Regions from separate parts of the Turicibacter sp. KK003 genome, predicted to be linked through region 2. Evidence: predicted binding sites of a transcription regulator. Region 2 holds the regulator's gene; the other holds the start of a gene.
What was found. Region 2 encodes HrcA, which represses chaperone genes, less so after heat shock. Its sites were predicted from a motif close to TTTTAGCACTNNNNNNNNNNNAGTGCTAAAA; they were not measured.

Region 1: the regulator HrcA is predicted to act here: its motif matches at 2,590-2,620, upstream of clpB (ATP-dependent chaperone ClpB).

Annotation. Positions count from the first base shown of each region.
Region 1 covers NZ_CP142738.1:651,501-661,916, reverse strand. The annotation lists gene clpB (ATP-dependent chaperone ClpB) at 1-2,536, opposite strand, end outside; gene VXM77_RS03100 (Cof-type HAD-IIB family hydrolase) at 2,751-3,572, shown strand; gene leuS (leucine--tRNA ligase) at 3,610-6,045, opposite strand; T-box leader at 6,170-6,390, opposite strand; gene VXM77_RS03090 (TIGR01212 family radical SAM protein) at 6,771-7,724, shown strand; gene VXM77_RS03085 (class I SAM-dependent methyltransferase) at 7,726-8,289, shown strand; gene VXM77_RS03080 (DUF2600 family protein) at 8,527-9,567, opposite strand; gene VXM77_RS03075 (alpha-amylase family glycosyl hydrolase) at 9,780-10,416, shown strand, end outside.
Region 2 covers NZ_CP142738.1:1,099,150-1,109,565, forward strand. The annotation lists gene rnhC (ribonuclease HIII) at 1-284, opposite strand, end outside; gene VXM77_RS05530 (endonuclease MutS2) at 540-2,885, shown strand; gene VXM77_RS05535 (GNAT family N-acetyltransferase) at 2,954-3,394, opposite strand; gene trxA (thioredoxin) at 3,694-4,008, shown strand; gene hrcA (heat-inducible transcriptional repressor HrcA) at 4,190-5,221, shown strand; gene grpE (nucleotide exchange factor GrpE) at 5,234-5,791, shown strand; gene dnaK (molecular chaperone DnaK) at 5,817-7,625, shown strand; gene dnaJ (molecular chaperone DnaJ) at 7,712-8,854, shown strand; gene prmA (50S ribosomal protein L11 methyltransferase) at 9,026-9,958, shown strand; gene VXM77_RS05570 (16S rRNA (uracil(1498)-N(3))-methyltransferase) at 9,992-10,416, shown strand, end outside.

The DNA of each region.
Region 1 (10,416 bases), 450 kb from region 2:
CCGTTGTATCCATCTCAATATCGCCCGCAATTAAGGCACGAGCTAGTTTTGTTTCAATCGTACGTTGGATAAATCGTTTCAATGGACGTGCTCCGTAAACTGAATCAAATCCGGCTTCAGCGACATAGGCATGAGCAGCATCTGTTAATCGAACTGTGATTCGTTGTTCTTCTAAGCGATGATTTAATCCTGCAATAAACTTATCAACGATTTGGTAAATAATTGACTCTGATAATGGATTAAATGTAATAATTTCATCAATACGATTTAATAACTCTGGTTTAAAGTAATCGCGTAAAACTTCGAGCACTTGCTCTTGCGCTTGTTCAAAATCAGGGTTTTCAAGCAAAATATGTGACCCGATATTTGATGTCATAATAATAATTGTATTTTTAAAGTCCACCGTACGACCTTGAGAATCTGTGATACGTCCATCATCAAGGATTTGTAATAAAATATTAAAGACATCTGGATGAGCTTTTTCAATTTCATCAAGTAAGACAATTGAGTAGGGTTTACGGCGAATAGCTTCCGTTAATTGTCCACCTTCTTCATAACCTACATAACCTGGAGGCGCTCCGACTAAACGTGAAACTGCATGTTTTTCCATATACTCACTCATGTCAATTCGAACAATATGTTCCTCACTATCAAATAAAAATTCAGCTAATGCTTTCGCAATTTCAGTTTTACCAACCCCTGTAGGCCCTAAGAATAGGAACGAACCAATTGGACGATGTGGATCCTTAATTCCTGCACGAGCACGAATAATAGCATCACCAACTAAATCAATCGCATCGTCTTGTCCCATCACTCGGCGTTTTAATTCATCTTTTAAGTTTAATAGCTTTTCACGTTCCCCTTGAACAAGCTTAGCTATTGGAATTCCTGTCCAACGGGAAATAATTTCGGCAATCTCTTCTTCCGTTACATTTTCACGCAATAAGCGTCCTTCTTTTCCAGACTCGTCGTGTTGCATCGTTTCCACTTCAGCAATCTGTTTCTCTAAACTTGGAATTTTACCATATTGCAATTCAGCTGCCTTTTCATATTCCCCACGAGCTTGGGCATCCTCTAACGCACGGCGTGCTCCTTCGAGTTCTTTTTTAAGATCCGCAACTCCATGGATGGCTTGTTTTTCTTTTTCCCACTGTAATTTTAACACTTTTAATTCATCTTTTAAATTTGCTAACTCTTTTTGTAAAGTTTCAAGACGTTGTTTACTATTCTCATCTTTTTCTTTTTTCAACGCCGCTTCTTCAATTTCAAGTTGTGTCACACGACGGCTAATACGATCGACTTCTTCTGGTAATGAGTCAATTTCTGTACGAATTGTTGCACATGCCTCATCAATTAAATCAATCGCCTTATCTGGTAAGAAACGATCGGTAATATAACGATCCGATAATGTTGCTGCAGCGACAATAGCTCGGTCAGAAATACTAACGCGGTGGTGGACCTCGAAGCGATCTTTTAATCCACGTAAGATAGACACAGTGTCTTCAACGGTCGGTTCATTGACTTGTACTTTTTGGAAACGACGTTCAAGCGCAGGGTCTTTTTCAATATATTCACGATATTCTTTTAGCGTCGTTGCCCCAATACAATGCAACTCACCACGAGCTAGTAAAGGTTTTAACAAATTCCCGGCATCCATTGCACCATCTGTACGACCTGCCCCAACAATCGTATGAATCTCATCAATAAATAGAATAATGCGTCCATCACTATTTTTAACCTCATTTAATACTGCTTTTAAACGCTCTTCAAATTCCCCACGGTATTTAGCACCTGCAACAAGTGCTGCTAAATCTAACTCAAAAATCACTTTATCTTTTAAACTTTCAGGAACATCCTGTCTCACAATACGCCAAGCTAATCCCTCAACGATAGCCGTTTTACCGACCCCAGGTTCACCGATTAAAACAGGATTATTTTTAGTCTTTCTCGATAAAATTCGAATAGCACGACGAATTTCCTCATCACGCCCGATGACAGGATCAATTTTACCTGACTTAACATCCTCAACAAGGTCACGTCCATATTTTTCTAACACTTCATAAGTTGCTTCTGGATTTTGTGTCATCACTCTTGAATTCCCCCTAATCTGTGAAATAATTTCTTTTAGTTCTTTTTCCTTAATTCCATATTCTTTAATTAATTGCTTCATCTGATAATCTTTCGATTCGAGCATCGCGAGCAACACATGTTCAATCGATAAATAATCATCTTTCCATGCGCGCGCATAATCATCAGCTTTTAATAACGCTCGATTTAAATCAGCCGATACGTAAGGATCTCCTGTGGCACCTGTCACAGAGGGCTTTTTATCTAACATTTGCTTCAATGAATCTAATATATTATTTAAAGGATAACCTGCCTTTGTAAAAACACGAGCAGCTAATCCGTCATGATCTTGTAATAAAGTCGTTAACAAATGCGGGGTATCAATCTCTTGGTGATGTAACGAAGACGCAAGAGACTGTGCACCAACTAACCCCTGTTGCAACTTTTCAGTCATTTTATTAATATTCATAATCATCACTCCAATCCTTCATCATTTCTGATGATACTTTTATTATACGCCTGTTTTAGCACTCAGTCAATGAGAGTGCTAATAATTTTTAATAATAGCGTTTTTATTTATAAACTAACAATTATCTCCATAACTAATAGATTTAATAGCCTCTCAATAACTTTATTTAACTTCATAACCAACTATGATATGATAATTAAATGGAGGTGTTTCAATGGAAACTAGAAAATTAATTGTCACAGACTTAGATGGTACAGCTTTGCAGAACTGGGAAACACTCGACCCAAAAACCAAAGAAGCTTTAATGAAAGCTAAAGAAGAGGGACATATTGTCGTCATTGCAACAGGACGCCCAGCACGTGCGTCAGTCCACTTCTATAAAGAATTAGGACTTGATACCCCTATTATTAACTTTAATGGGGCATATATACATCATCCAGAAAATGAGAACTTTTCCGACATCGTTGCCCAAATTCCAACAGAAGTCATCATCACGCTCTTTGACTCAGAACTGAAAGATCTTATCGTTAATGCCTACTGCGAATACAAAGATCATCTCTATGTGTTAAATCAAGGGGATAGTGTTCGCGATTGGTTCCATATCGAATCATGCACATCTGTTAAATATGGTCCATTTAAAGAAACATTAGACGAACATCCAAATGGATTTATATTAGAAGCTAAAGAAGGATGTACCGAGAAGGTCATGTCTTTCCTTCGTGAAAACTACGGTGACATCGTAACCTGCCGAAACTGGGATGGCGATAATGCCAACATTATTGAAGTATTTAAATCAGATACGAACAAAGCAACAGCGATTGAGCAACTAGCAAAACATTTCAACATCGAACAAAAAGATATTATTGCTTTTGGAGATGGTGATAATGACATTGAGATGCTGACGTATGCTGGAACAGGTGTCGCGATGGATAATGCGATTGATAAGCTAAAAGAAGTCGCAAATGCGACCACAAAATCTAATAAAGAGAGTGGAGTTGCCCACTATATTCACGAATATATCTTAACGCAGAAGTAAAAAAAAGCTCATGGATAAAATCCATGAGCTTTTCTTCTTATTTTACAACAATATTCACTAATTTTTTAGGAACAGCAATTGTTTTAACAATTTCTTTACCCGCTACGAAATTTTGAACATTTTCATGAGCCATTGCTAATTCTAACATTTCTTCTTTTGAAATATTCGCCGCAACATCGATACGTGCACGTAATTTACCATTAACTTGAGCGATAATTGTGATTGTATCAGATACTAACTTCGCTTCATCATAAGTTGGCCATGCTTCGTAAGTCACTGTATTTTCATGACCAAGAACAGACCAAATTTCCTCCGTCATATGAGGAGCAATTGGATTTAATAATTTAACAAATCCTTCTACATACTCACGTGGAATACTTGTTGCTTTATACGCCTCATTCACAAAAATCATCATTTGTGCAATCGCCGTGTTAAAGCTTAATTTTTCATAGTCTTCTGTCACTTTTTTAACCGTTTCATGGTAAACTTTATCTAATTTTCCATCGTTATCAACCGTGATTTTTTCTGTTAATGTGTGCTCTGGTGTGACAAATAAACGCCATACGCGATCTAAGAAACGACGGCTTCCATCAAGACCCTCTGTTGACCAAGCGATTGCTGCATCAAGAGGTCCCATAAACATCTCATATAAACGCAGTGTGTCTGCGCCATGTGATTCAACGATATCGTCTGGATTTACAACGTTTCCTTTTGATTTAGACATTTTCTCGTTGTTTTCCCCTAAGATCATTCCTTGGTTAAATAAACGTTGGAATGGTTCTTTCGTCTCAACGATTCCTAAATCAAATAAAACTTTGTGCCAGAAGCGAGCGTATAATAAGTGTAATACCGCATGTTCTGCCCCACCGATATAAAGGTCAACTGGTAACCACTCTTTTAATAATTGTTTTGCTTCTTCTGTATTTAATCCAACATAATCGTTACCTTGTTTTAAAATATATCCAATGTAGTACCAGCAACTTCCGGCCCATTGTGGCATCGTATTTGTTTCACGACGCCCTTTAACTCCATCTTCACGAACAACTTCTAACCATTCTGTTGCATTAGCAAGTGGTGATTCCCCTGTTCCAGATGGCTTAATATTATCCATTACTGGTAATTCAAGTGGTAATTGGTCCGCCTCGAGTACAGACATTGTTCCGTCTTCCCATAAAATAACTGGGAATGGCTCTCCCCAATAACGTTGACGTGAGAATAACCAATCACGTAATTTGTAGTTAACTTTGCGTGATCCACAGTCGTGAGCTTCTAACCAATCAATCACGGCCGTCTTCGCCTCAGTATTATTCATCCCATTAATAAAGTCAGATTCAATGTGAGCTCCATCACCTGTGAAAGCACCTTCTGATAAGTCTCCTTCAATAACTTGCTTGATTGGTAAATCATATTTGTTTGCGAATTCATAGTCGCGCTCATCATGTGCAGGAACTGCCATTACCGCACCTGTTCCATAGCTTGCAAGGACATAGTCTCCAATCCAAACAGGAACTTTTTCACCTGTTATTGGATGAATCGCATAGGCACCCGTTGGAACTCCTGATTTCTCTTTATTTAATTCCGTACGTTCAAGATCTGATTTCGCCTTCGATGATTCTTGATAAGCATGAACAGCTTCTTGATATTCTGGGGTTGTAATTTCACTTACAAGTGGATGTTCTGGCGCTAAAACGACATAAGTGATTCCAAAAACAGTATCTGGACGTGTTGTAAAAACATCAAATGAAGCATCCGTTCCATCTACCTTGAAATTAATTAATGCCCCTTCACTTTTTCCAATCCAGTTACGTTGCATATCTTTAATGCTTTCCGTCCAATCTAGACCTTCTAAATCTTCTAATAAACGTTCAGCATAGTGAGTAATTTTAAGCACCCATTGCTTCATCGGTTTTTTAATAACAGGATGTTCTCCACGCTCTGAAACCATTTTTCCATTCACGTTTAAAACTTCCTCATTGGCAAGAACTGTTCCTAATCCTTCACACCAGTTTACTTCAATGTCCTTAATTTCAGCAAGTCCCATGTTGTAAAGTTGTGTGAAAATCCATTGTGTCCATTTATAATATTTTGGATCCGTCGTATTTAACTCTTTATCCCAATCGTAAGAGAATCCTAACGATTGAATTTGTTGACGGAACGTATTAATATTAATATCCGTAAATTCACGTGGGTCATTTCCTGTATTTAATGCATATTGTTCAGCCGGTAATCCAAACGCATCCCATCCCATTGGGTGTAAGACACGATATCCTTGCATACGTTTCATACGTGAAACAATATCTGTTGCCGTATAACCTTCTGGATGCCCGACATGAAGTCCAGCTCCTGATGGGTATGGGAACATATCTAATGCATAATATTTTGGTTTTGAAGAATCATCAGATGTCTTAAACGTCTTATTTTCTAACCAATATTTTTGCCACTTTTTTTCAATCTGTTGATGATCGAATGCCATAACATTACCTCCTATATACCCATTTAAGGGTATTCCTGTCACTTTTTAATCGGCAGTCCTTTTACACACAAAGCGATGAAGCGAGTTACCCTTTTTAAGCATAAAAAAAAGTACCTTAAAACGAGCTAAGGACGTCATCGACGCGGTACCACCTTAGTTGCAAAAGCTAACCTTAAAAAGCTTTTACCCCTTCATTGTTTTAACGCCAAACAGGCGGCAGCTCTTACTTCTTTTCACAACTGCAACTCCAAGGTGAGTTCATAAGGGACTCTATACGAATTTCCACCAACCATTCGCTCTCTTTAATAGCCTCGTCTTACTACTAATCCTTTTCATCGTTTCTATCTATCTATAAGGTTATTATAGAAAAAATTATATCAAACATTACCCAAAAAACAAGATTTTTTACAAAAAACCGTTGGAAAAAACGTCCTTAGACAATATCACGTGCCTGCCCCTCCCTTTCTATGATAAAATATAGACGTCTAAATAAGTTTTCAATCGCTTAAAAAATTAGAAAGAACGCCAAACTACAAAGAAAAGTACCCAAAATCCTAGAGAACAGATCCCGCTTCAAACAAGCGGCGCTTATGAGATTCAAGCGGTTCAAGAACGAATGACTGACCGCCTTGATCCGGAGAGCTTGAATCGTTCAGCATACCTGTTATCTTTGATATCATCAACAAGATACTAAATAAACGAAGCATTTAAAGGAGGAAAAAACGATGAATAATCCCTTTCCATATAGTTACTCTGATAAACGATACCACACCTTAAATTATCATTTACGTGAAAAATACCATCAAAAAATATTTAAAGTCATGATCAATGCAGGATTTACATGCCCAAACATTGATGGAACAGTTAAATATGGAGGATGCACATTCTGTAGTACAAAAGGAAGTGGAGACTTTGCCGGAAATCCGGAAGACAATTTAAAAACTCAATTTAACCAAGTAAAAGAAATGATGCATCAAAAATGGCCCGAAGCGGGATATATCGCCTATTTTCAAGCCTTTACGAATACTCATGCCCCGCTTGAAGTTTTACGAAAAAAATATGAAGCTGTATTAGAATGCGATGATAACATCGTCGCCCTTTCCATCGGAACCCGTCCAGACTGCCTGCCAGATGATGTCGTTGAATATTTAGGAGAGCTGAATAAAAAAGTTGACCTATGGGTAGAACTTGGGCTTCAAACGATGCACGACCAAACAGGAAAACTCATTAATCGCGGACATGACTACCAAACACTAGTTGAAGGAGTTCAAAAACTACGAGCAAAAAATATTGATGTCATCATCCATATCATTAATGGCTTACCAAATGAAACACATGACATGATGCTCGAAACTGCCAAAGCAGTTGCCCAACTCGATGTACAAGGGGTTAAAATACACCTTCTTCATGTCATCGACGGAACACCGATGCACAAAATGCTAACAAAAGGCAAACTAAAACTCATGGAAAAAGACGAATATGTAGACTTAGTCGTTGATCAACTCGAAATTCTTCCTCCTCATATGGTTATCCACCGACTAACAGGTGACGCCGTTCGTGAGGAACTCATTGGTCCGATGTGGAGCCTCAAAAAATGGGAAGTGTTAAACGCCATCGACGATCGATTAAAGGAAAGAAATACTTACCAAGGTCGCCTTTACAAAAAGGAGGAAAAGTAACATGGCTCAGACACTAGAACGTATCCTTCCCTTCTCAAAACACTTACTCGAACGGGCTCTATCTCCCGGTGATGTTGCGATTGATGGAACAGCAGGAAATGGACACGACACCTTATTCCTAGCGGAACTTGTAGGGGAAACAGGTCATGTTTACAGTTTTGATGTTCAAAAAGAGGCGATTATCAATACACAACATAAATTAGAGGCTGCCAACCTCACTCAAGTGAGTCTCATTCATGATGGACATGAAAACCTGTCTAATTATGTGACCCAACCAGTGAGTGCTGCAATCTTTAATTTAGGTTATCTTCCTGGAAGTGACCAAGCCATCACTACCCACGGGGAAACGACATGGAAAGCAGTCACTGATCTCCTCTCATTGCTCAAAAAAAACGGGATTATCATCCTTGTCATTTACCACGGGCACCTAGAAGGAAAAATCGAACGAAATCATCTGGAGTCACGTCTTCATGAATTAGATTCAAAAATGTATCAAGTGCTCACCTATCAATTCACCAATCGAAAAACGGCCCCGTTTATTATTGCCATTGAAAAACTCCATTAAAAAAGGTTACCGAAAGGTAACTTTTTTTTATCCTTATATATTAATAATGAATCTAGAGCCTTTTTATGTCCTATCTAAACCGCTAATCGTCCAAAACATTCGATTGCCAATTTCATTTTTTAGAAAAGCTCCACTTAAACAAGTAACTATACTAAAACATTATTTCATCGCGAGACTGTTTTCTCGTTGCCCAAGTTTCAGGGGGGGAGAGACGACAAAGCTCCTCTCCCCCTATTTTTAAGATCGGACGAATTTCTTTGTATGATGAAGTAAAAAGCGTGCCCTTAACCCTAAATTTTTCATGATTTTTTTTTCGAATGTTCTTAGCATTGGATTTTTCCTCAACCCTTCTGCTAAATATAGAGCAAACAATCCATCATTAATCGTTTGGTGAAACACTTTCTCCGGTAAATGCTCCACCTCGCGTTGAACTCGCCGATATAATTCAAGGATTTGATCGATTCCTTCATCGTCATTCTTATAATAAGAAAAAAAGTTTAGCTCGCCATCCGCTAAATCCTCTGGTAAATCAATTACATAATCTAACATGATATGTAGTTGCTGAACACCGGGAAACATGGACTGAAAAATACGGTCTGGAGTCACCTGATACTTTTCTTGATTCATCGCATAGGCAACCATCGTAAAAATTCCAAGCGTTGAACCACACGCCGCACCAAATTCAAACCAAGTAAGTCCTTCAGCTAACTTTTCATTTTCAACTTTTAATTGCTTCAGACGCTCTTCACGTTCGCTCACTTTTAAATGTTTATACACTTGTAAATCCACGTAAAGTCGTGCTAAACGTGAAAAATAAGGTTGGTATCTTTTATAATTATCAATCGTTCTTAAACATCTTTGACAAATTCGTACGAGTAAATTCAAATACCCCGAATCGAGTTGTTGGGTTTGATACTGATAATAATGTTGACTTGGCGGCGTCAATTTAAAAACATCTAATAACGATTGATGCAATCGTCTAAAATTTGTTTCGTTTATAATAGGAGTCTGATCCACTAGATTATCAAGATAATCGCAAATACTTTGATAGGCAGTCATAAAACATAAATAATCAGACTGTTTACTTTGTGGGACTAAGGAGGCATAAAAAGATGCCCCATAACAATGAAATGCCTTTTGTTTGAGACTGGCTAATGCTTCTTTTTTTAATTTAGGATCTGTTATTTGAGTCGCTTGCTTTTCATAAAAAATTAAGCAAGCTTTCGTTTTAGGCTGATAGAATCGATAAAAATTCATCATTAGAGCCGGATAAAACATCTTATCACCTCTTCATGCTACTTCCTATAGTTTAGGCTACCTCTTTAATATTCAAACAACATTTTATAAAAATATTCCTCATTTTAACAAAAAATATTACTCTCCCTATCAGTAACCGATTACAACCTCGCCTCTTTCATGCGAGTTTTCTATTTTTTTCCCCTTAAAGATGATATAATAAATGTGCATTTATGGAAACGGAGGAATAAATAGTGAGGGAGAGTAAATTACAAAAATTATTACATACATTAAGAAAGCATGACCAAAAAAATGACGTTTATAATTACGTGGTTCCAGATTTATGGAATGCTTGGAACTATCAAGGGGAAGAAATGGTGCGCACGAGTTGGGGAGAGCTTATCGTCAATCCATACAACTTCTACAGTGAAGTAATCGAGTCTTACATCTTACCAAAAGCAAAGGAAAACGTGAATTATAATCAGTCAATTAGTCAAATCAATCAAGCATATGAGGCTAAACCTGGCTATTTAGGGGGAGACTGGATCAAAGATTCAGTTGTTTATTCAATGATGGTACGTACATCGACGTCATGGGATCATGACCGCAGCGGTGATTTAGAAAATCATAACTTATACGATTTAAACGAAACGGGAACATTTGTTAAATCATTAGTCTTACTTCCGTTACTTAAAAAAATGGGTGTGGATACGGTTTATATGTTACCTATTTCAAAATTTTCATTAAAAGATAAAAAAGGTGAATTAGGATCTCCTTACGGAGTTTGTAATTTCTTTGAAATCGACCCAAGTTTAAAAGATAATATGACAGGTTCAGACTTAACTGTAGAAGAAGAATTCCAGGCATTCGTTGAAGCATGTCATATTTTAG
Region 2 (10,416 bases):
TCATCGCATCCGACGGCACTCATTGTTGCGATTTGTTCGGGAAGTTGTGAGTGTGATATCGTTGTTTTAGGAGTTGATTGAGCAGAAGATCCCCATTGTTTAGCTTCTACTTCAGGTGATTTTCCTTGAAAAACTACTTTTTTACTTAGATAGGCTGTAATTGTACAGTTTGCCGTTTTTGCTTGGAATAGTGTATGGTTAGGAATTTTAACGATATGTTTGCTATAATGCAGGTACATTTTTTCTAATTTTTCTTGAGAAACAGTTAATGTAATAGTGGCCATAGTCTTTCCTGCCTTTCTTCAGTGTCTAGTATGATTTTAACAGAAAAAGGAGATGTTTCCTATGAAAATATAATCTTTTTCCGTAAGGGACGCAGGGCCGGGAATAAAAATTTCAATGAAGTGAAATAATAAAAGAGATTATATATTTTTAATGAGTGGATGTCATCAATAGACATGGCTAGGTTTTTAGGTAAATTTGTGATAAAATAACATCGATAATATATTTGCATTTTTTAGGCAGTTGGAGTGAGATGAATGAAACAAGCCATTCAAATATTAGAATTTCATAAAATTAAACAGACAGTTGAATCATTATGTGCGTCATCACTAGGATTAAAGCGGGTAGCTTTATTAATGCCCTCTACAGATGAGAAGCAGGTAGAGTATACGTTAAATCAATCAGATGAAGCATTAAAGATTATTTTAGCATTGGGTGAGGCTCCGCTCGGGGGTGTAAGTGATATTACGGAACCGATTAAACGAGCTAAAATTTCGGCGTTACTGAGTGCAAACGAACTTTTAAGTATTAGCCGACTATTATATGCCGTTTCTCAACTTAAGGCGTTTTCGGATCGGTTAACAGATATAAAAGTTGAGGCCCCAATTTTTATGTCACAGGTAGACAGTCTAGTCTCACTAAATCGTTTGCAATCAGCCATTAATGATTGTATTGATGAAACGGGATCCGTTTTAGATAGCGCCTCACCTGAGCTGCGTACCATCCGACGAGCGATTCAAGCAACGGAAAGTCGAATTAAAGAGAAGTTAAATCAGGTTGTGGCTGAACGTCGAAATAAATTAACCGATGGAATTGTAACGATTCGAAATGAGCGATACGTTGTTCCCGTGCGTGCGGAAGCTAAAAATACATTTGGTGGAACCGTACATGATCAGTCGTCTTCGGGAAATACGTATTTTATTGAACCAAAAGAAGTGGTGGATTTAAATAATAAGTTACAAGAATACCATGTGGAAGAACGTCGCGAAATTGAGCGTATTTTAAGGGCATTAACAGAAGAGGTTAAAAAGTTTGTGGACGAATTATCTGTTAATGTCGACGTTTTAAGTGAAATTGACTTTATGTTTGCTAAGGGGAAATATGCCCGCCTTATTCACGGAATACGTCCAAAGATGAACCAAAAGGGGATTATACGTCTTGTCGGGGCAAGACACCCGTTGATTGATGCGCGTACAGTGGTCGCAAATGACATTGAAATTGGTGATGAATACACAACAATTGTGATTACCGGTCCTAATACCGGAGGAAAAACGGTCACATTAAAAACGGTAGGTTTACTGACGTTGATGGCGCAGTCTGGACTTTTGATTCCTGCGCATGCTTCTTCACAGTTAGCTATTTTTGACCATGTTTTTGCTGATATTGGTGATGAACAAAGTATCGAACAGAGTTTATCAACCTTTTCTTCTCATATGACTAATATTGTTCGTATTATGGAGCGCTTGACGGTGAATAGCTTAATTCTTTTTGACGAATTAGGAGCGGGAACAGATCCGAAAGAGGGGGCCTCGCTAGCCATTTCTATTTTAGACTATGTAAAGGTCAGAGGAGCAAGGACTATTGCAACGTCCCATTATCCTGAGTTGAAGGCTTATGCTTATGAATGTGATGATGTAATTAATGCTTCTGTTGAATTTGATATTGAAACTTTATCACCTACCTATCGTCTGTTAGTTGGCGTTCCGGGACGTTCAAATGCCTTTGAGATTTCCAAACGTCTTGGCTTAAAAGAGGCAATTTTAGAGGCAGCTCGTACGCGAGTTGAAACAACTAAGACAGAGTTAACGGATTTAATTACTAAGTTAGAGGATCGAGGATTAGAACTTGATCGAGAAATTCAAGGTCTTCAACAGCAAAATCAGGAAGTTGAACAAATGCGCTTAGACTATGAGCGAAAAATTGCTAAATTTGAGGCGGAGCGAGAAAAATTATTAGAGCAAATAAAAAAAGAGGCATTTGAAAATATTCGCCAGGCTAAGGAAGAGGCAGAACAAATTGTCGCTGATTTACGCCAAGCCAAAAAGGCGGCAGACTTGACGATAAAGGATCATGAATTAACAGAGAAGTTAACTGCTTTAAAGGCCTCAGAGGCAAAGCAAGCCGAGCAGTTTAAACGTAAGGCCCGTAACAAGGCTCCATTGAAGCCGGGAGATGAAGTTATGGTACTTTCACTCAATCGTCAAGGGGAATTAATTGAACAAACTAAAAATGGAGAATGGATGGTTCAGCTTGGCATGATGAAGGTAAATATTAAGGCGGATGACCTAGAGTATTTACGTAAATCTGTAAAGAAAAAGGATACGGCTAAAGGTAAAATGATTCATAAGCGTCGAACAGACATAGGGATTCAACTTGACTTACGAGGTGAACGTTATGAAGACGCCATGTTACGTTTAGATAAATATATGGATGAAGTATTGTTAGCGGGATATCAAACGGTGACAATTATCCATGGGCACGGAACAGGGGCTCTCCGTCAAGGTGTTCATAAATATTTAAAACAAAATAAACATGTGGCCTCATTCAGATTTGGTGGTGCTGGTGAAGGTGGAACTGGTGCGACGGTTGTCGAGTTAAAGTAAAAATGAAAAGCTGACTTCAACCCATTGTTGAAGTCAGCTTTTTGAATAAGATCGAGAGAAAATCGGGATTAGAGTTGCTTAGAGAGAAGTAACAACTTTTTATCTTCCTCATATTTATTTTTGTGATAAAAGAGTTCAGCAGTACTGTTTCTAGCTGTACATAAGTAAAGTTCTTTAACATCATTTTGAATCAGTTTTTCCTCAAAGGTTTTTAAAATAAGTGTTCCAATTCCTTTCCCCTGTAAAGAGTTTTTAATGCAAAATTCTCGTAGATAAAAATTAATATGATGATCGTACTGTTCCATACAACCTAAAATTAAGCCGCATAGCTCCCCATCAAAAAAAGCTTTCAAACCGTAAAAGGATTCCACATGAATCATTTGAGATAATCTTTTTTCGGCGGTCTCCGTCGTCCATTGCTCATTCCATGGACTACTATTAAATGTCTCAATAAAGAGTTGGGCTAATTCCTTAATATCTTGGGGTGTTATTTCGGTAAATGTCAACATACGTATTCCTCCTTTTACTTATTAAAATTATTATAAAAACCGCTGAGGAATCTTGTCAAGTATAGAAGAAAATGATAAGTATTTGAGGGTGAGGAACCATTGCCTGTATCTTAAATTAAAGAATTAAAGAGAAGGCGAAGCAATATCAATCTAAAGCTGTAGGATTTACATTTCATCTAATGAATGAGGATAGATTTAAAATATTGTGAGATAATAGGAAAGAAAGTGCAAGGTATTTGTAATTTCATGGGAATATGTTATACTTAATTTTAGAAAGAAAGATAAGAGGAGGAATATAGATGTCAGTTATTCATGCGACAGAAGAGTCATTTGCAAATGAAATTGCAGATGGATTAGTATTAGTTGATTTTTATGCCGATTGGTGTGGGCCTTGTAAAATGATCGCTCCTGTTTTAGACGAATTAGCACAGGAAGTTGAAAAAACAGCGAAGGTTGTAAAAGTTAACGTTGATCATTGTAAAGAAGTGGCAGCAGAATATCAAGTCATGTCAATTCCAACATTAATTTTGTTTAAAGATGGTCAAGCTATTCAACAAACGGTAGGTTTCCAACCAAAAGCTTCATTATTATCATTAATTGAAACAAATAAATAATAAAAAAGAAAAAAGAGGATATACTGAAGAAGTAGCCTCTTTTTTTATGTTTAAACAGAGGGGATAGGGTAAAAGAATAAAATGAAATAGAAAATAAAAAAATTAGCACTTAATTGTTGACAGTGCTAATAGGAAGATATATAATTGTATTAGCACTTGATGATGAGGAGTGCTAAAAGAGGTGTTTACATTGCTAACAGAACGGCAGATATTAGTTTTAAAGGCAATTGTAGAAGAGTTCATACAGACTGCACAACCTGTTGGTTCTAGGGTCCTTTCTAAAAAGGAGGATTTGAATTTCTCCGCGGCTACTATCCGTAATGATATGGCTGATTTAGAGGATTTAGGATTTATTGAAAAAACTCATACATCAAGTGGACGTGTTCCTAGTCAAAAGGGTTATCGTTATTATGTAGATTTTATCATCAATCAAGAACCAATAGAAACGACACCAGAGGTAGGAATATTTAAACAATTGTTAGAACAAAAACAATTTGAGCGCGAAACCACAATTAAAGAAGCGGTGCGTCTCCTATCAAGCTTAACAAATTATACGTCTATTTTACTTGGTCCCTCTAGGGATTACAGTCGGGTGAAAAAAATTCAGTTTGTTCCAATTTCTGCACGCCAAGCGGTATTTGTTTTAATTACGGATCAAGGGCATGTTGAAAGCCGAACAGTTACATTACCTGAAGATATGGACATTGCACGAATGGAGACTATTATTAAGGCGCTCGATGAATTATTAGTCGGTGAATACATCGGTCGGGTTCAAGAAAAATTGACTGAGAGTTTTGAAAATCAACTGCATGATTTCATTTCTTATAAGGAAGAGATTATGTATGCCATGTTACAACTTTTGACTCAGTCATTAAATCAACATAACTATATTTTAAGTGGAAAATCAAATATACTGAAGCAACCCGAATTTAACGATTTAGATAAAGCTTATCATTTATTTAATATGATAGAAGCCGACGAAATTGTTAAAGTGATAGAGGCCGATGAAGATAGCCACCAATTAACGGTCAAAATTGGACAGGAAAATGAGATTAAGGCGATGGAGGATTGTACACTCATTACAGTTCCTTATCAAATTAATGATTATGAATTTGGTAAGATTGCCGTTTTGGGACCCACTCGAATGGAATATCGCAAGATTATTCCTCTGTTAGAACAGGTCGCTCGCATTATGTCTGATTTATATAAATAGGAGGTGGGACGATTGAATAAGGAAGCCCAATCAGTTGAGGAATTAGACGAAACAACTATCGAAGAAAATGAATCAACGTGTTGTCAAGAAAATGAAGAGACAACAGAAGTTGTTGAAGAAGTTTCGGAAACAGAAAGTTTAAAGCAACAAATTGAAGATTTAAAAGATCAATTATTAAGAAATGCTGCTGAGCTTGAAAACTTTAAACGTCGAATGAATGAAGAACGTACACGTGAAATGAAGTATCGTTCCCAATCAATCGTAACAAGCATTATTCCAGCGATTGATAACTTTGAGCGCGCTTTAGCGACAACCGTTGAAGATGAAAGTACAAAAACATTTTTAACAGGCTTTAAGATGATTCACGCTCAACTTGTAGAGGCGTTAAAACAAGAAGGCGTTGAAGTCATCGAAGCAGAAGGTGTGGCTTTCGATCCAACTGTTCACCAAGCGGTGATGCAGGAGTCTGTTGAAGGTGTAGCTTCAGGTATTGTTTTACAAGAGTTACAAAAAGGATATAAGTTAAAAGATCGCGTGATTCGCCCGTCGATGGTGAAAGTAAGCGAATAAAAATAGATTAGGAGGATGAATCTCTATGGGTAAAATTATTGGTATCGATTTAGGAACAACAAATTCATGTGTCTCTGTAATGGAAGGTGGAGAAGCTAAGGTTATTGCGAATCCAGAAGGTTCTCGTACAACACCATCTGTTGTTTCATTTAAAGGTGACGAACGTCAAGTAGGTGACGTAGCAAAACGTCAAGCAATTACAAATCCAAATACAATCATGTCTATCAAACGTCATATGGGTACAAATCATAAAGTGACAATTGAAGGTAAAGAATATACACCACAAGAAATCTCAGCGATTATTTTACAAAACTTAAAAGCAACGGCTGAGGCATATTTAGGAGAGCCAGTAACGGAAGCGGTTATTACTGTACCAGCTTATTTTAACGATGCTGAACGTCAAGCGACAAAAGATGCTGGACGTATTGCTGGTTTAGATGTAAAACGTATTATTAATGAACCAACAGCTGCTGCGTTAGCTTATGGATTAGATAAAACAGATAAAGAGCAAATTATCTTAGTTTACGATTTAGGTGGAGGAACATTTGACGTTTCTATCTTAGACTTAGCAGATGGAACATTCGAAGTTTTAGCAACGGCTGGTGATAATCGTTTAGGTGGAGATGATTTCGACCAAGTAATCATTGATTGGTTAGTTAAAGAATTTAAATCTGAAACAGGTGTTGATTTATCAGCGGATAAAATGGCGATGCAACGTTTAAAAGATGCGGCTGAAAAAGCTAAAAAAGACTTATCAGGTGTAACATCTGTTCAAATTTCATTACCTTTCATTTCTATGAATGCGACAGGACCATTACACTTAGAAAAAACATTATCTCGTGCGCAATTTGATGCAATGACTGCTCCATTAGTTGAACGTACAATGGGACCAGTTCGCCAAGCATTAAAAGATGCAAAAATGACAGCAAATGATTTAGATCAAGTATTATTAGTAGGTGGATCAACTCGTATTCCTGCAGTTCAAGCGGCAATTAAAAATGAATTAGGAAAAGAACCAAATAAAGGGGTAAATCCTGATGAAGTTGTTGCAATGGGAGCTGCAATCCAAGGTGGAGTCTTACAAGGGGACGTTAAAGACATCTTATTATTAGACGTAACTCCATTATCTTTAGGTATTGAAACAATGGGACAAGTTATGACTGTCTTAATTCCACGTAACACAACAATTCCAACTTCAAAATCACAAGTTTTCTCAACGGCTGCTGATAACCAACCAGCTGTAGATATTCACGTTTTACAAGGTGAACGTCCAATGGCAAGCGATAATAAAACATTAGGACGCTTCCAATTAGGTGATATCCCTGCGGCACCTCGCGGAATTCCTCAAATTGAAGTAACATTTGATATTGATGCAAATGGTATCGTTAATGTTAAAGCGAAAGATTTAGGAACACAAAAAGAACAACGTATTACTATTACTTCGGGATCAGGATTAACAGACGAGGAAATCGATCGTATGGTTCGTGAAGCAGAAGAAAATGCGGATGCGGATGCAAAACGTAAAGAGCAAGCTGAAATTCGTAATGAAGCTGAGCAATTAATTTTTGCTGCACAAAAATCAGTTAGCGAATTAGGTGACGAAGTAACGGCTGAAGAAAAAGCTAATGTTGAATCAGGTGTTGAAGCATTACAAAAAGCATTAAGCGAAGGTAATGTGGATGAAATTAAAACGAAAAAAGAAGAACTTGAAAAAGTTGCTCAAGAATTAGCAGTTCGCGTGTATTCTAAAGCAGCAGAAGCTGCAGGGGCTGCACAAGGTGAAGGAAATTCAGGCGATGATTCAGTTGTAGACGCTGAATACAAAGAAGTATAATAAAAAAGTGAAAAGTCAAAGTCTACTATGACTTTGACTTTTTTTATGATATAGTTAGGAAAGTAGAAGAAGAGGAGGGTAAAGACGTGGCAAAACGTGATTATTATGAAATCCTTGGGGTTTCAAAAACGGCAAGTGATATCGAAATTAAACGTGCATATCGTAAATTGGCAAAACAATACCATCCGGACGTTTCGAAAGAGGAAAATGCGGAAGAAAAATTTAAAGAAGTACAGGAAGCCTATGATGTTTTAAGTGACGAACAAAAACGTGCGGCTTATGATCAATTTGGACACGCTGGAGCTGAAGGATTCGGTGGAGCCGGTGGCTTCGGAGGATTTGGCGGATTCGGTGGAGCCGGAGGCTTCGAGGATATCGGGGATATTTTTGAAAGTATGTTTGGAGGAGGCTTCGGAGGATTTGGTGGCGGAGCCGGCCGCCGAAATCCGAATGCTCCACAACGAGGAAATGATTTACAACAATCGATTACTATTTCTTTTGAAGAGGCAGCCTTTGGTGCAACAAAAGAAATTTCAGTGACACGTGAAGAAGAGTGTACAAAATGTGGTGGAAGTGGTGCTCGCTCAAAAGATGATATTGAAACATGTACAAGATGTAACGGTAGCGGACGTGTAACAGAAGTCCAAAATACTATTTTAGGACGAGTTCAAACACAAAGTGTTTGTCCGGATTGTCACGGAGATGGTAAGAAAATTAAACACCGTTGTGATGCTTGTCACGGACGTGGAACAGTCAATAAAACAAAAACAATTGAGGTTAAGGTTCCTGCGGGAATTGATGATGGACAACAAATTCGCCTAAGTGGTCAAGGAGAGGCAGGTAGAAATGGTGGTCCAAGCGGAGATTTATATGTTGCATTCCGTGTTTTACCACATGACTTCTTTGTCAGAGATGGCTATGACCTTCGATGTGAAATTCCAATTTCATTCTCTCAAGCAGCCCTAGGTGCCGAGGTTGAAGTACCAACCTTAAACGGTAAGGTCGCGTTGAAAATTCCAGAAGGAACACAACCAGGAACAGAATTTAGGGTACGTAATAAGGGAATTAAATACATTAACCGTGAGATGACAGGTGATCTTTACGTTAAAGTAAAACTTGTTGTTCCAAAGAAATTAAATCATCGTCAAAGAGAACTATTGAATGAATTTGATCAGTTAGAGGATAAAACAGGGTCAATTTGGGATCGATTAAAAAAAGCTTTTAAATAAGTGAAGGGGTTGTGAGATAATGATCTTGCAACCTCTTTTTTAAGCGATGAATGACAAAATTTTATGTTTAGATTATTTTATGATATAATAAAAAAATATAAAAAGTGGCTAGAATGTTATAAAATGATTGTAAGTGATACTAGCTCAATAATTTGAAATAGAGGTGAAGTAATGAACTGGTTGGAATTAAGTTTTCATACGAGTCATGAATCTTACGATTTAGTCAGCAATATTTTTATTGAAGCTGGTTCAAAAGGGGTTCTAGTTGAGGACTCTCATACATTAACAGAGGCGCATGAAGATCAATTTGGTGAGATTTATCGTCTTAATCCCGATGATTATCCGAAAGAAGGGGTTGTTATAAAGGGATATCTTGCCGTAACTCCTGATATCGAGCATCAATTAGAATATGTAAGGACGCAATTATTAAATTTAAATGAATCGCAACAACTCCTTCAAATTCGTCAGTTAGATGAGGAGGACTGGGCCAATAGTTGGAAAAAACATTATCAACCTATCGAAATTACGGAGCGTTTAGTGATTAAACCGTCATGGTTAGAACCAACAACTGATCCTAATGTAGTTGAAATTATGTTAGATCCAGGTATGGCTTTTGGTTCTGGAACCCACGAAACTACACAGCTTTGTTTAGAGTTAATTGAAGAGTATGTTGATCAAAATCAAGTGGTCGTAGATGTTGGAACCGGATCAGGAATTTTGGCGATTGCAGCTTCTAAATTAGGTGCAAAATCAGTGTATGCGGTGGATTTGGATGCGATGGCTGTTATTCGAGCGAAAGAAAATGTTGCATTAAATCACTGTCAAAATATATGTGTTGAAAAAAATAATTTAATTGATGGTGTAAATGCACTAGATGAAAAACCGACGCTTATGGTGGCTAATATCTTAGCGCCAATTATCATTGGAATGTTAGCTGATGTCAAAAAAGTTTTACCATCTAATCGTCCTTTTATTTGTTCGGGAATCGTTGAACATGAGAAGGAATTGGTGGTTGAAGCATTAAATCATCATCAATTTAAGATTTGTCAAATTAAAGAAAAAAATGGTTGGATAGCGATTGTGGCTATGCCTCAATCAGCCTAAAATTATAAAAAATTAGCTGTTGGAGGATGTAAGATGCAACGTTATTTTTTGAAAAATCATCAATTTCATGATCAAATGGCGGTTATTACAGGCGATGATGCGCACCACATTTCTAGAGTTATGAGAATGGGGTTATCAGATCAAGTTATTATTTGTAATGAGGACAAAGTCTGTTATTTATCGACAATAGAGCAAATGGATGGACAAGAAATTAAAGTTAAATTAGACTCAAAGGTAGCATCGGAAACAGAATTACCCATTGATGTTACTATTGCTCAGGGGTTGCCAAAAGGTGATAAGTTTGAATGGGTTATCCAAAAGGCTACCGAGTGTGGTGCTTTTGCGTTTATTCCTCTGATCATGGATCGCTCAGTGGTGAAATTGGATGAGAAAAAGTCACTGAAGAGACTAGAGCGTTGGAATAAAATTGCGAAAGAAGCGGCCGAACAATCGCACCG